2 regions of the Bacillus sp. TCT6 genome follow, and region 1 is predicted to be linked to the other one. Evidence: riboswitches for the same ligand, from Rfam matches in the RefSeq annotation. Region 1 holds a riboswitch; the other holds the start of a gene.
What was found. A riboswitch is a leader RNA that binds a small molecule or an ion and turns the genes downstream of it on or off. The one in region 1 is predicted to bind cyclic di-AMP.
Positions count from the first base shown of each region.

Region 2: another riboswitch for cyclic di-AMP. It lies ahead of AC0ONG_RS02385 (hypothetical protein); the one in region 1 lies ahead of AC0ONG_RS07765 (APC family permease).

Region 1 is NZ_JBVYHX010000001.1:1,516,074-1,521,843, forward strand. Features, by position in the region: gene trhO (oxygen-dependent tRNA uridine(34) hydroxylase TrhO) at 1-7, shown strand, start outside; gene AC0ONG_RS07750 (hypothetical protein) at 165-1,640, opposite strand; gene panE (2-dehydropantoate 2-reductase) at 1,816-2,760, shown strand; gene AC0ONG_RS07760 (hypothetical protein) at 2,825-2,953, opposite strand; cyclic di-AMP (ydaO/yuaA leader) riboswitch at 3,094-3,240, shown strand; gene AC0ONG_RS07765 (APC family permease) at 3,385-5,211, shown strand.
Region 2 is NZ_JBVYHX010000001.1:493,543-499,312, forward strand. Features, by position in the region: gene thiF (thiazole biosynthesis adenylyltransferase ThiF) at 1-408, shown strand, start outside; gene thiD (bifunctional hydroxymethylpyrimidine kinase/phosphomethylpyrimidine kinase) at 424-1,236, shown strand; cyclic di-AMP (ydaO/yuaA leader) riboswitch at 1,322-1,469, shown strand; gene AC0ONG_RS02385 (hypothetical protein) at 1,563-1,949, shown strand; gene AC0ONG_RS02390 (hypothetical protein) at 1,963-2,196, shown strand; cyclic di-AMP (ydaO/yuaA leader) riboswitch at 2,457-2,602, shown strand; gene AC0ONG_RS02395 (SipW-dependent-type signal peptide-containing protein) at 2,702-2,806, shown strand; gene kdpF (K(+)-transporting ATPase subunit F) at 2,806-2,883, shown strand; gene kdpA (potassium-transporting ATPase subunit KdpA) at 2,903-4,570, shown strand; gene kdpB (potassium-transporting ATPase subunit KdpB) at 4,584-5,770, shown strand, end outside.

The DNA.
Region 1 (5,770 bases):
GAAGTAAGCTGAATTCGTATAATAAAAAGGTACTCCAAGCTTTATTTTGGAGTACCTTTTTTGTTATACGGTTCTGTCATTTGTCGGTAATTCGATATATTTGAAAAATCGCTGATAAAAATTTCATTTACTGCAGCATACCACATATTTGGAAATAACCTTCTTTAATTTTTATCCTCTTTTTCTTTTACAGCAGACAGTACAGTTTGTTTTACCCATGCTTTTCTTCTTTTGTGCTGCACAGCCCATTGGTATAACCCTTGAGCCCCTAAAATAAGTGAAATGACAATGCCGCTAATCGCAATTAATAGAGCGAAAAATTCAAGAGGTGACGATATTTTGTTTGAATCGGTGTTTCTTAGAAGATCGATCATAGTAAACCCTAACATTTGGCCTACTACAGAGTAGAGCGTTAAAATTAATAATAAGAGACTATCTTTTTTTGAGGCGACATTTTCTTGATATTTAAACAAACTATCAAGATTTTGTTTCGCGTTCGAGTATAAAACCTCAATATTAAAAAGTTTTCTTAAGCGGAAGAAAATATCTTCACTTTGTGATTGAGATACTAATTCTAAAGAAAAATAATTAGCAGTGAACGAATTAATCGAATAAATTAATTTCTCTATTTCATTAGTATCTTGTTCAATATTTAGCTCAGCATAGGCGTTTGCCATTTTTAATAAAACAATTTTATGGAATAGGTTTAATAATAAAGCGTAATAAAATTCTCCGTACATTTGACTAGCAAGTTTATCGATTTCGCGTTCTCCTTCATTTGTTACACATGTAAAAATATGTTCTTCCATAATGAAATAACGATTTGGAGCCCATCTCTGGTAAGCGTGTTTTTTTAAATAGTTATGAATGTAAGGAAGGTTACTTGCACTCACATATGGCTTACCATCACTTGTTAATCCGGAAAGACTGGAAGTACGATAAACATCCACTTCATTAAGTTCCATACCTTCTTTTAGTGACAATAAAGTTTGGACGTACATTCTCTGGTCTTCAAAGAAAGGGAAGGTTTGAAAGTATGAACTTCTTAATCTCTTCTTTTCAAAGAAATCAGTTACGCCATGAAATAAATAACCAAAAATGAATTTTTCAACTTGGGAATACTTTTTTCCGTTACATTCAATACAAATAGACTCATTTGTATCAGTTTTAGTTTCAAGTACACGGAAGCGATCTGCGAATTCGATTGCTTCAGATAAAGTCATGTTTGGAGCAGTGTTTACTTCTGTTCGAATTGTTAAGAAGCCAAGTTCATAAGGACAAAGTGTTACATCAATAGAGTGTATCTTGAATGGAATTGAAATAAGGTTTGTTGTTAAATGTCCAGTTAAGTTAAGATCTTTTGAATAACGTTGCAAGCCCTTTTGATGCTCTGAGTGAGGAAAGAGAATTTTATTTGTAAATGAGAGATAGTATGCTTCCATATTTTGATGTGAAACTTTAAACTCCCCATAATATGTATTTTCATCATCGAGATGATCGAGCCGAAAAGGACGAAAATCGTTTTTTTGTAAGAAAGGGAACATATTTTGTTCATATCCAGTTTTAAACGAAAACGGGAATATAAATTGGAATATAGCTGTTGCTACACCTTTTTCCTCAATTGTTTGTATTGCCTCCATCTACATTGTTTCCTTTCCATATATGCTATAGAAACAACATGCCCAAATTTATTTGAAAATAACCACTGTTTTATACTCAATTGAGAGTGAAAATTCAGCTTATTTAGCAGAGGACATGTATAATGTTATGTATACTAAAAGTTGTAAAATTGTATTTTGAAAAGGGGGATGCTGTATGCGGATTTTAGTATTAGGCGCTGGTGGAGTCGGAGGGTTTTTTGGTGGCAGATTAGTCGAAAAGGGAGAAGATGTTACATTTCTTGTTCGTAGTAAACGGAAAAAACAATTAGAGGAAAGAGGACTTGTAATCCGAAGTGTTAACGGGGATTTTTCCTTCCAACCGAAATTAATAACGAAAGAAGAGAGAACTTCTCCATTTGATGTCATTTTATTTTCAACAAAAGCGTATCACTTAAACGAGGCTATTCAAGATTTGAAGCCGTTTGTTGGCGAAAATACTGTAATCATTCCATTGTTAAATGGTATCGCTCATTTATCACTACTACAAAAAGAATTCGGCGAAGAAAAAGTAATTGGCGGTTTATGCTTTATCGAGACGACGTTAAACGATCAAGGAGAAATTGTACAAACTAGTGCTGCCAACAGACTTGTGTTTGGAGAAATTAAGTCTCAAAATTCAGAGAGAGTAAAGCATATTTCTAAAGCATTTGCAGGTACGAAGTCTAGTTTTGTTTTAAGTGAAAATATTACGCAAGATATGTGGCATAAATATTTATTTATTACTGTAATGTCAGGTGTGACAACGTTAATGCGTGCACCAATTGGACCAATCCGTGAAAGTGAAGGCGGCCGTGATTTTATCCGTAATGTGTTTGAGGAATCTGTACAAATCATGAGAGTATTAGGAGCTCCAGTAAAGGAAAATATTGCCCAGGAACATATGAAAACGATTGATAAAATTTCGTATGATATGAAGTCATCGATGCAGCGTGATATGGAAAAGGGTTCATTTATTGAAGGGAAGCACTTGCAAGGATATTTACTGGATGTAGCAGAGAAATTTTCTATAGCGGCACCATTATTAGGAACTATATATCAAAATTTAAAGGTGTATGAAGAGATGACCTTTAACAAATCTGTAATAGAATTAGATGTATGAAAAAATAAAAAAGATAGCAATATATAAGTGTATTGCTATCTTTTTTATTTTTTTGTATGACAAATCATTTATTTCTTTTCGTTCTATCTGTCAAATTTATTTCCTGTTCACGTTTACCATATAACTGATTAATTTCATTTGCTACTGCATCTAAATATGAATCGGAAAAAATAGGCTTCTTTTCTTTAGACATATGGGTCTCCTTTGTGGATTTTTTAGTATTCATTATGTATATTTCTCAGCGGATTATGCGCAATCATTTTAATTTTTTTCTTATTAAAAATTTTTGTTTACTTTTTGAAAATAAAGGAGTATTATAATCCACAGTTTCAATTTTCTAAATCGCTGAAACCGCATGGTACGGGGGACCCGTTTTTACGGATTAGTACATAATCCGATGGGGTGAATCCTTGAAAAAGGTAGGGCTACTCATAGGCCCGAATCCGACAGCTAACCTCGTAAGCGTTATATTGAGAAGGAAGGTGGAGCTTGTGCGACAAAAAAAATAATGTCTACAAGTCTATTTCGCTATGGCTTGTAGACATTTTTTGTTTTCTGAAGAAATAGTTTACTGGCTGTAACAAGCAGAAAAGTTCGTACAAAATTATTGGAGAGTGGACAGCATTGGTTTCATCTATTAAAAGATTTTTAATTGGAAGACCGTTAAAATCAACGGAGCTTGGAGAACAAAAGCTTAATAAAACGAAAGCTTTAGCTATTTTATCTTCTGACGCATTGTCATCAGTTGCTTACGGTCCAGAGCAAATTTTAATTGCTTTAGCAGGTGTTGGAGCGATCGCCTATTGGTATTCCATTCCGATCGCTGTTGGGGTATTAGTATTATTGACAGCCCTTATTTTATCTTATCGTCAAATTATTTTTGCTTATCCGCATGGCGGGGGAGCGTATGTTGTATCAAAAGAAAATTTAGGGATGAATCCAGGCTTAATTGCTGGAGGATCTTTATTAGTTGACTATATTTTAACTGTTGCGGTAAGTGTGTCCGCGGGTACAGATGCAATTACTTCTGCGTTTCCTAGCTTACATGCACATAACGTAATTATTGCGGTTATATTTGTTATATTAATTACGATATTAAATTTAAGAGGAGTAACGGAATCAGCTTCCGTGCTAGCATATCCTGTTTATTTATTCGTTTTAGCACTATTTATATTAATTGGTGTGGGCATATATAATATTTTAACTGGTCATGTTTCACCTACTTTACATGCGCCGATTGGAACACCAGTTGCAGGAATTAGTTTATTTTTATTACTAAGAGCATTTGCATCAGGTAGTTCTGCTTTAACAGGTGTTGAAGCAATTTCAAATGCAATTCCGAACTTTAAAGATCCTGCGCCAAACAATGCTGCAAAAACATTGCTTGCAATGGGTGCATTACTTGCTGTGTTATTTTCAGGAATTGTATTTTTAGCTTATTATTACGGAGTGACTCCGAGTAAAGAAGTAACAGTTGTTTCTCAAATTGCTGAACAAACATTTGGACGTAATTTCATGTACTATTTCATACAAGGTACAACAGCTTTAATATTAATTCTCGCTGCTAATACAGGCTATTCTGCATTTCCTTTATTAGCGGTTAACCTTGCAAAAGATAAATTCATACCGAGAATGTTTACGATTAGAGGAGACCGTTTAGGTTACTCAAACGGTATTATTATACTTGGAGTTGCTTCGATTATTTTAATTGTAGCTTTCCAAGGACAAACAGAACATTTAATTCCACTATATGCAGTAGGTGTATTTATTCCATTTACACTTTCTCAAACAGGGATGGTATTAAAATGGCTTCGGGAAAAACCTGAAGGATGGGCTTTAAGATTAACGGTTAATTTAATTGGTGCAGTTATTAGTTTTATCGTAATGAGCATGTTCTTTTTAACTAAATTTGCACAAGTTTGGTCGATACTTATTTTCTTACCTGCAATCATATTCTTATTCCACAGAATTAAGAAGCACTATGATGCGGTAGGTGATCAGTTAAGTTTAAAAACTTGTGAACCACTTGTTCCGATTAAGGGAAATGTAATCGTCGTTCCGGTAGCTGGTATGACTCACGTAGTAGAAAATTCATTGAACTATGCTAAGGCTCTTTCGGCAGATCAAGTTATTGCTGTATATGTTGCTTTTGACAGGGAAGAGGAAAAGAAATTTGAAGAGAAATGGAAAAAGTGGCAACCTGAAGTTAGGCTTGTTACATTACATTCTCATTATAGAAGTATTATCCAGCCGCTAACGAAGTTCATCGATACAGTGCAATATAAGGCAAGTGAATCGAATTACCGCGTTACGGTCGTTATACCACAGTTCATTCCAAAAAAAGGTTGGCATAACATTCTTCATAATCAATCCAGTTTACTCATACGTGCGTATTTACTTTATAAAAGAAATGTTGTTATTACGACAGTTCCATATCATTTGAAAAAATAAGAAGATTTTTTTAGGATAGCTTCGTGAAAATGAAGCTATCCTTTTTGTGTATATGCTATGCATAATTGCATATGGGCTCGAAAATTATATTTATATAATTTTATCAGTTATTTTCAAGTAGTGTTTTCTGTTGTGATATGTAGATATTTCAATCTATAAAGTGAATCGGATTATATTTTGAAATAAGGACACGAAAGCTTGAAAATAAAGGGAATGAAAATACTTCTTTACGTTATATAAACAGCTGTGTTTAAATGACCTTACAGTACAAAACATATATGAAAACAAAACGAAATTTCATATTTACGTATGTTGTTTAGTTTAAAATGAATAATATTTTTATGTAATATATTCACTGTGTGAATGTGGGGATTTCGATGAAATAGAAAATTTATACAATATTATTCATACTAAACACATATGAAAAATAATAAAATGTTTTGTGATGATAAGTAAGTACTGTAGCAATACGAGAGAGGTGGTTCGTACATGGATCGCGGTGAGAACGTTCTCTATTTTAACCATCTCAAATTATAGGTAAGAAAATAGAATAATAAAA
Region 2 (5,770 bases), 1.0 Mb from region 1:
CTGTTAGTAGAAGATTACGAATCACTTCGAGATGGGCTTGTATCGTTTGATATGTGGAAGAATGAGTATTTATGTATGAATGTACAAAAGCTTCGCCAGCATAATTGTCCTTCATGTGGAGAGAATGCATTGTATCCATATTTAAATAAAGAGAACACATCAAAAACAGCAGTTTTATGCGGACGAAATACAGTTCAAATTAGACCACCTCATAAAGAAGAAATAAATTTTGAACAATATAAAGAGTTGCTGGAAGGTCGCGTGAATGATTTAAATGTAAATCCATATTTATTATCATTTTCTGTTGAAGACAAGAGGTTAGTCGCCTTTAAAGATGGCCGTGTGCTCGTACATGGAACGAAAGATATAAGCGAAGCAAAAACGATTTATCATCGCTATTTTGGATAGAAAAGGATGAGTGGGATGAAAGTGAATAAAGCTTTAACAATTGCAGGGTCTGATAGCGGCGGTGGTGCTGGAATTCAGGCAGATTTAAAAACATTCCAAGAGCTTGGTGTATACGGAATGACGGCTATTACGGCAATTACTGCTCAAAACACGCTTGGCGTTCAAGGGGTATATCCTGTTCCTTTAGAAGGTATTACAGAACAGCTGAATTCAATTGGTACGGATTTAACACCAGATGCAGTGAAACTAGGAATGTTATTTAGTAGTGAAATAATTCAAATTGTTGCAGAACAAATTAAAAAATTTGGCTGGAATAATATTGTGCTAGATCCCGTTATGATCGCAAAAGGCGGTGCATCATTATTACAGCAAGAAGCAGTTCATGCATTACAAGAATATTTATTACCAGTAGCAACCGTTATAACACCGAATGTTCCAGAAGCAGAAGTGTTAACTGGGATGGAGATTCATAATGTTGAAGATAGTAAGGAAGCTGCAAAAGTATTGCACAAATTAGGTGCTAAATATGTGCTTATGAAGGGCGGACATGCAGAATATCAAGGTAATGAAGTAATTGATTTCCTCTTTGATGGAGAAGAATTTATTGAGTTTAGAAGCGAGCGAATTCCTTCAAAGCAAACGCACGGAAGTGGGTGCACATTTGCTTCAGCGGTTACAGCAGGACTTGCGAAAGGATACTCAATTGAAGATGCTGTTCAAGAAGCAAAACGATTTATTAGTATAGCAATTGAAGAGCCATTGAATATTGGTAGTGGTCATGGACCGACGAATCATTTTGCGTATAAAGTGAATAGAACGCGTGTATAGATAAGTGAAAAGCCAGTTTTATAACTGGCTTTTTTTCTGTTTACTTTTTCAAAATACAGGAGTAATATATCAGCCAGAATATATTTTTTTGTAAACGCTGAGTCCAATTATATGGAGCGGAGGAACCAATTTGTGCGTCTGCACTAGGGGTGAATCTTTCAACTTTGAAAGTAGGGCTACTCTCAAAGTCCGAATCCGACAGCTAACTTCGTAAGCGTCTTGAGAGAGGACGGTGCCATGATGGATACATCACTTCATCGATCTGATTAGTATAGGGGAATATCAATCTATGTTTGATTTCTTTTATACTAAGGAGGATGAGGTACATGGAACTAACACTTATTTGTGTGGGAGAAGAAAGTAAGGTAGATAGTTTAAGAGATCTAGTATCATTTCAACATGAGTTAATTATTTTTACGGCAAATGAAGAGATAGCGGCTGAAGTTAGGAATTGTGGGTTTGATTGGACTTATAGTTGCAGTAAGGAGCAGGACTTTACTAGTATTTTTGAGTGTATTAAGAAGGTGATTTTACTAGGGGATGAGCTTCCAATCGTTAGTTTTTTCACAGAACACATTCGCTTTTCTTTTCAAGCACCTATTACTGTTGTTACAAGGAATAAACGATATCCAGCGAGGCTCTATGAAACAATTGGAGCTAAGTTTGTCGTGTTTACAAATTGTGATAATATTTCTTTTTTATTTTTTGAATAGAGCGGGGGAAGAAATGATGAAGGTACTATTACTTGGAGATATAGCAAATCGTTGGGCAGTATCGGTAGAGCGAGTTCAAGAATTGGTTCAGATTGATCCCCTTTTTCCAGGGCCGTATATTATATTACCATCAAAAGATGCTTTGTATTTAGAGGTGGATATTACCGAATATGAGCAGCTACATGCAGAATTGTCACAGGTTTATATTCGCGGGAGAAATTTACGTGCTTTTTTACGAGGAGAATAAATAGTGAAATAAAAAGAGCGAATGCTAAGTGCAACAAGCTATGCACTTTATGTCATTCGCTCTTTTTATTTCGTATTGAAAAGATCATTTCTGTGAAAATGAAAGAAAAGACGAGTAAATAGATGAAAGAATATTAATAATACTCAATGTAAGCGTTTAAATAGATGGATATTTTCTTATTTTCAGTAATTTACCCCTTTACAAGTGAAATATAGAGGAGTATATTTACTCTCATAAATCATTCATAAAATTTCCAAAAAAACCTAAAATCGCTGAGTTCCAGAAATGGAGCGGGGGAACCAATTTTGTGCATCGTCACTTGGGGTGAATCTTTCAGTTTTGAAAGTAGGGCTACTCTTTAGGCCCGAATCCGACAGCTAACCTCGTAAGCGTTTAGAGAGGAGGTTTACTTTTTGTTGTTCATTTTTTGAACACTGAGTAGAGCTCAGTGTTCTTTTTTAATATTTAAATGGTAAATTTTAACAAAATGAAGAGAGGGATAGTTATGTTAGATGTTGTAATGGTCGGGATTTTTATTTTATTAGTTGCATCGATGGCAAGTCTTGCAAGTTGGTCAGATAAAGTTGTGAAAGAAGGAAAGCAATCATGATGATTGTCTTATCGGTTATAGTCGCAGCAATTACAGTGTATTTAGTGTATGCATTATTAAATCCAGAGAAGTTTTAATTAGGGGGAATCATTCATTATGATTTGGGTTGCAGTCATTATTACAATGCTCTTGTTTATTTTAGTAGCAAAGCCAATGGGGATTTATTTAGAAAAAGCTTTTCAAGGTAGCAAAATGCTAGATAAAGTATTCGGCCCTTTTGAAAAACTTATTTTTAAAATTACGGGTGTAAAAGAATACAATCAAACGTGGAAACAGTACGCATTATCATTAGTTTTACTCAATGGATTTATGATTGTTGTCGTATATTTCATTTTCAGATTACAAGGTGTGTTGCCGCTAAATCCAGCACATATTGAAGGAATGGAGCCTACGCTCGCTTTTAATACAGCAATTAGTTTTATGGCTGATACAAACTTACAGCATTATAGCGGTGAAAATGGTTTATCTTATTTATCACAATTAATCGGAATTACATTTTTAATGTTTGCAGCACCGGCAACGACATTAGCACTCGTTATGGCATTTATAAGAGGGCTCGCTGGAAAAGAACTTGGTAACTTTTTCGTTGATTTTACGAGAGCACTAACGAGAGTGTTTCTTCCTATCGCATTTATTGCGGCGCTAGTCTTTGTCGCACTTGGTGTACCGCAAACGTTAGATGGAGCGGTTACAGCACAAACGATTGATGGGGCAAAACAAAGTATATTACGTGGGCCTGTTGCATCATTCGTTTCCATTAAGGAACTTGGAAATAACGGCGGTGGATTTTTCGGAGCAAACTCTACGCATCCTTTTGAAAACCCAGGACAAATGAGTAATATTTTGCAAATGATGCTTATGATGTTATTGCCAACAGCACTTCCATTTACGTACGGACGAATGGTAGGAAATAAAAAACAAGGTCGTATTCTCTTCGTATCACTATTCATGGTGTTTCTACTAGGATTTATAACAATTACGACATCTGAACTAAACGGGAATCCGGCATTAAATGGAATGGGTATCGAACATGTACAAGGAAGTACAGAAGGGAAAGAAGTACGATTTGGAACAGTATTTTCTTCACTATACGCAACGGTAACGACAGCTGCTGAAACAGGCGCCGTTAATACGATGCATGATACGTTAACACCAATTGGCGGTTTAGTTCCACTTGTAAATATGATGTTAAACACAGTATATGGCGGCGTTGGAGCAGGTTTTGTAAATATTATTATGTATGCAATTATTGCAGTGTTTATATCTGGGTTAATGGTTGGACGGACACCAGAGTTTTTAGGTAAAAAGATTGAAGGTAAGGAAATGAAATTAATTGCGGTCACGATACTATTTCATCCATTGCTCATTTTAGGCTTTTCGGCATTAGCTCTTTCAACAAATTTAGGGACGGATGCTATTTCTCATTCCGGTTTCCACGGTTTAACGCAAGTTGTATATGAATATACATCGTCAGCTGCGAATAACGGATCTGGATTTGAAGGATTAGGAGATAATACACCGTTTTGGAATATTACGACTGGTTTAGTTATGTTTTTAGGACGTTACTTCAGTTTAATTACGATGCTAGCTGTGGCAGCTTCGTTGAAAGAAAAAACGGTAGTGCCAGAAACAGTCGGAACGTTCCGTACAGATAATAGTTTATTTGGTGGTATCTTTATCGGAACAATTGTAATTGTTGGTGCATTAACATTCTTCCCGATGTTAGTACTCGGACCAATTGCAGAATTTCTTACATTGAAGTAATGGAGGGTAAATGATGAGACCGGTAGTAGTAAAAGAAAAACAATTAAATGAGTCACAAATACATGCTGTAGAAGATGAAGTTAGACAAGCGAAAACGATGGATCGTGATATCGTAACACATGCGATGAAGCAATCCATTGCGAAATTGAATCCGAAAGTCATGATAAAGAATCCGATTATGTTCGTTGTGGAAATTGGATTTATCATTACGTTCATTTTATCTTTTCTTCCAAGTAGTTCTAGTAGTATACCAGGTTGGTTTAATATAACAGTTTCTCTCATTCTATTATTTACAGTTTTATTTGCGAATTTTGCAGAAGCATTAGCAGAAGGTCGTGGTAAAGCGCAAGCCGATTCTTTAAAGCAGTCGAAGAAAGATGTGTTTGCAAATGTTGTAAAAGAAAATGGAGACATTGTCCAAGTTTCAGCAACTGATCTTACAAAAGGTGACGTTGTTATCGTAAAACAAGGAGAAATGATTCCGAATGATGGCGAAGTAATCAAAGGGTTAGCATCTGTAGATGAATCTGCAATTACAGGGGAATCAGCTCCTGTAATAAAAGAAGCGGGCGGCGATTTTTGTTCCGTAACAGGCGGGACGATGGTCGTAAGTGATGAGATTACAATTGTCATTACGAGTAATCCTGGTGAATCATTTATTGATAAAATGATTTCGTTAGTAGAAGGAGCTGCTCGTCAAAAAACGCCGAATGAGATTGCTTTAAATACAGTATTAACGAGTTTAACGCTTATTTTCTTAATCGTTGTTGTGACGTTGCCGATTTTTACAAACTATTTAGGATTTCAAATTGATACAGCTGTACTTGTAGCGTTGTTAGTTTGTTTAATTCCAACGACAATTGGTGGTTTATTATCAGCAATTGGTATTGCCGGGATGGACCGCGTGACAAAGTTCAATGTGTTAGCGATGTCGGGTAAAGCAGTAGAAGCTGCGGGTGATATTAATACAATCATTTTAGATAAAACAGGTACGATTACTTTCGGGAACCGAATGGCACATACATTGCTTCCTGTAGGAAATGAGACGATTGAGCAAGTAGGGAAATGGGCCGCGATTAGTTCAGTTTTAGATGAAACACCAGAAGGTCGATCAGTTATAGAATATGTAAAAACGAAAGCTATATCATATAATCGAGAAATTGCAGAGCAAGGTGATTTTGTTCCGTTCAAAGCAGAAAC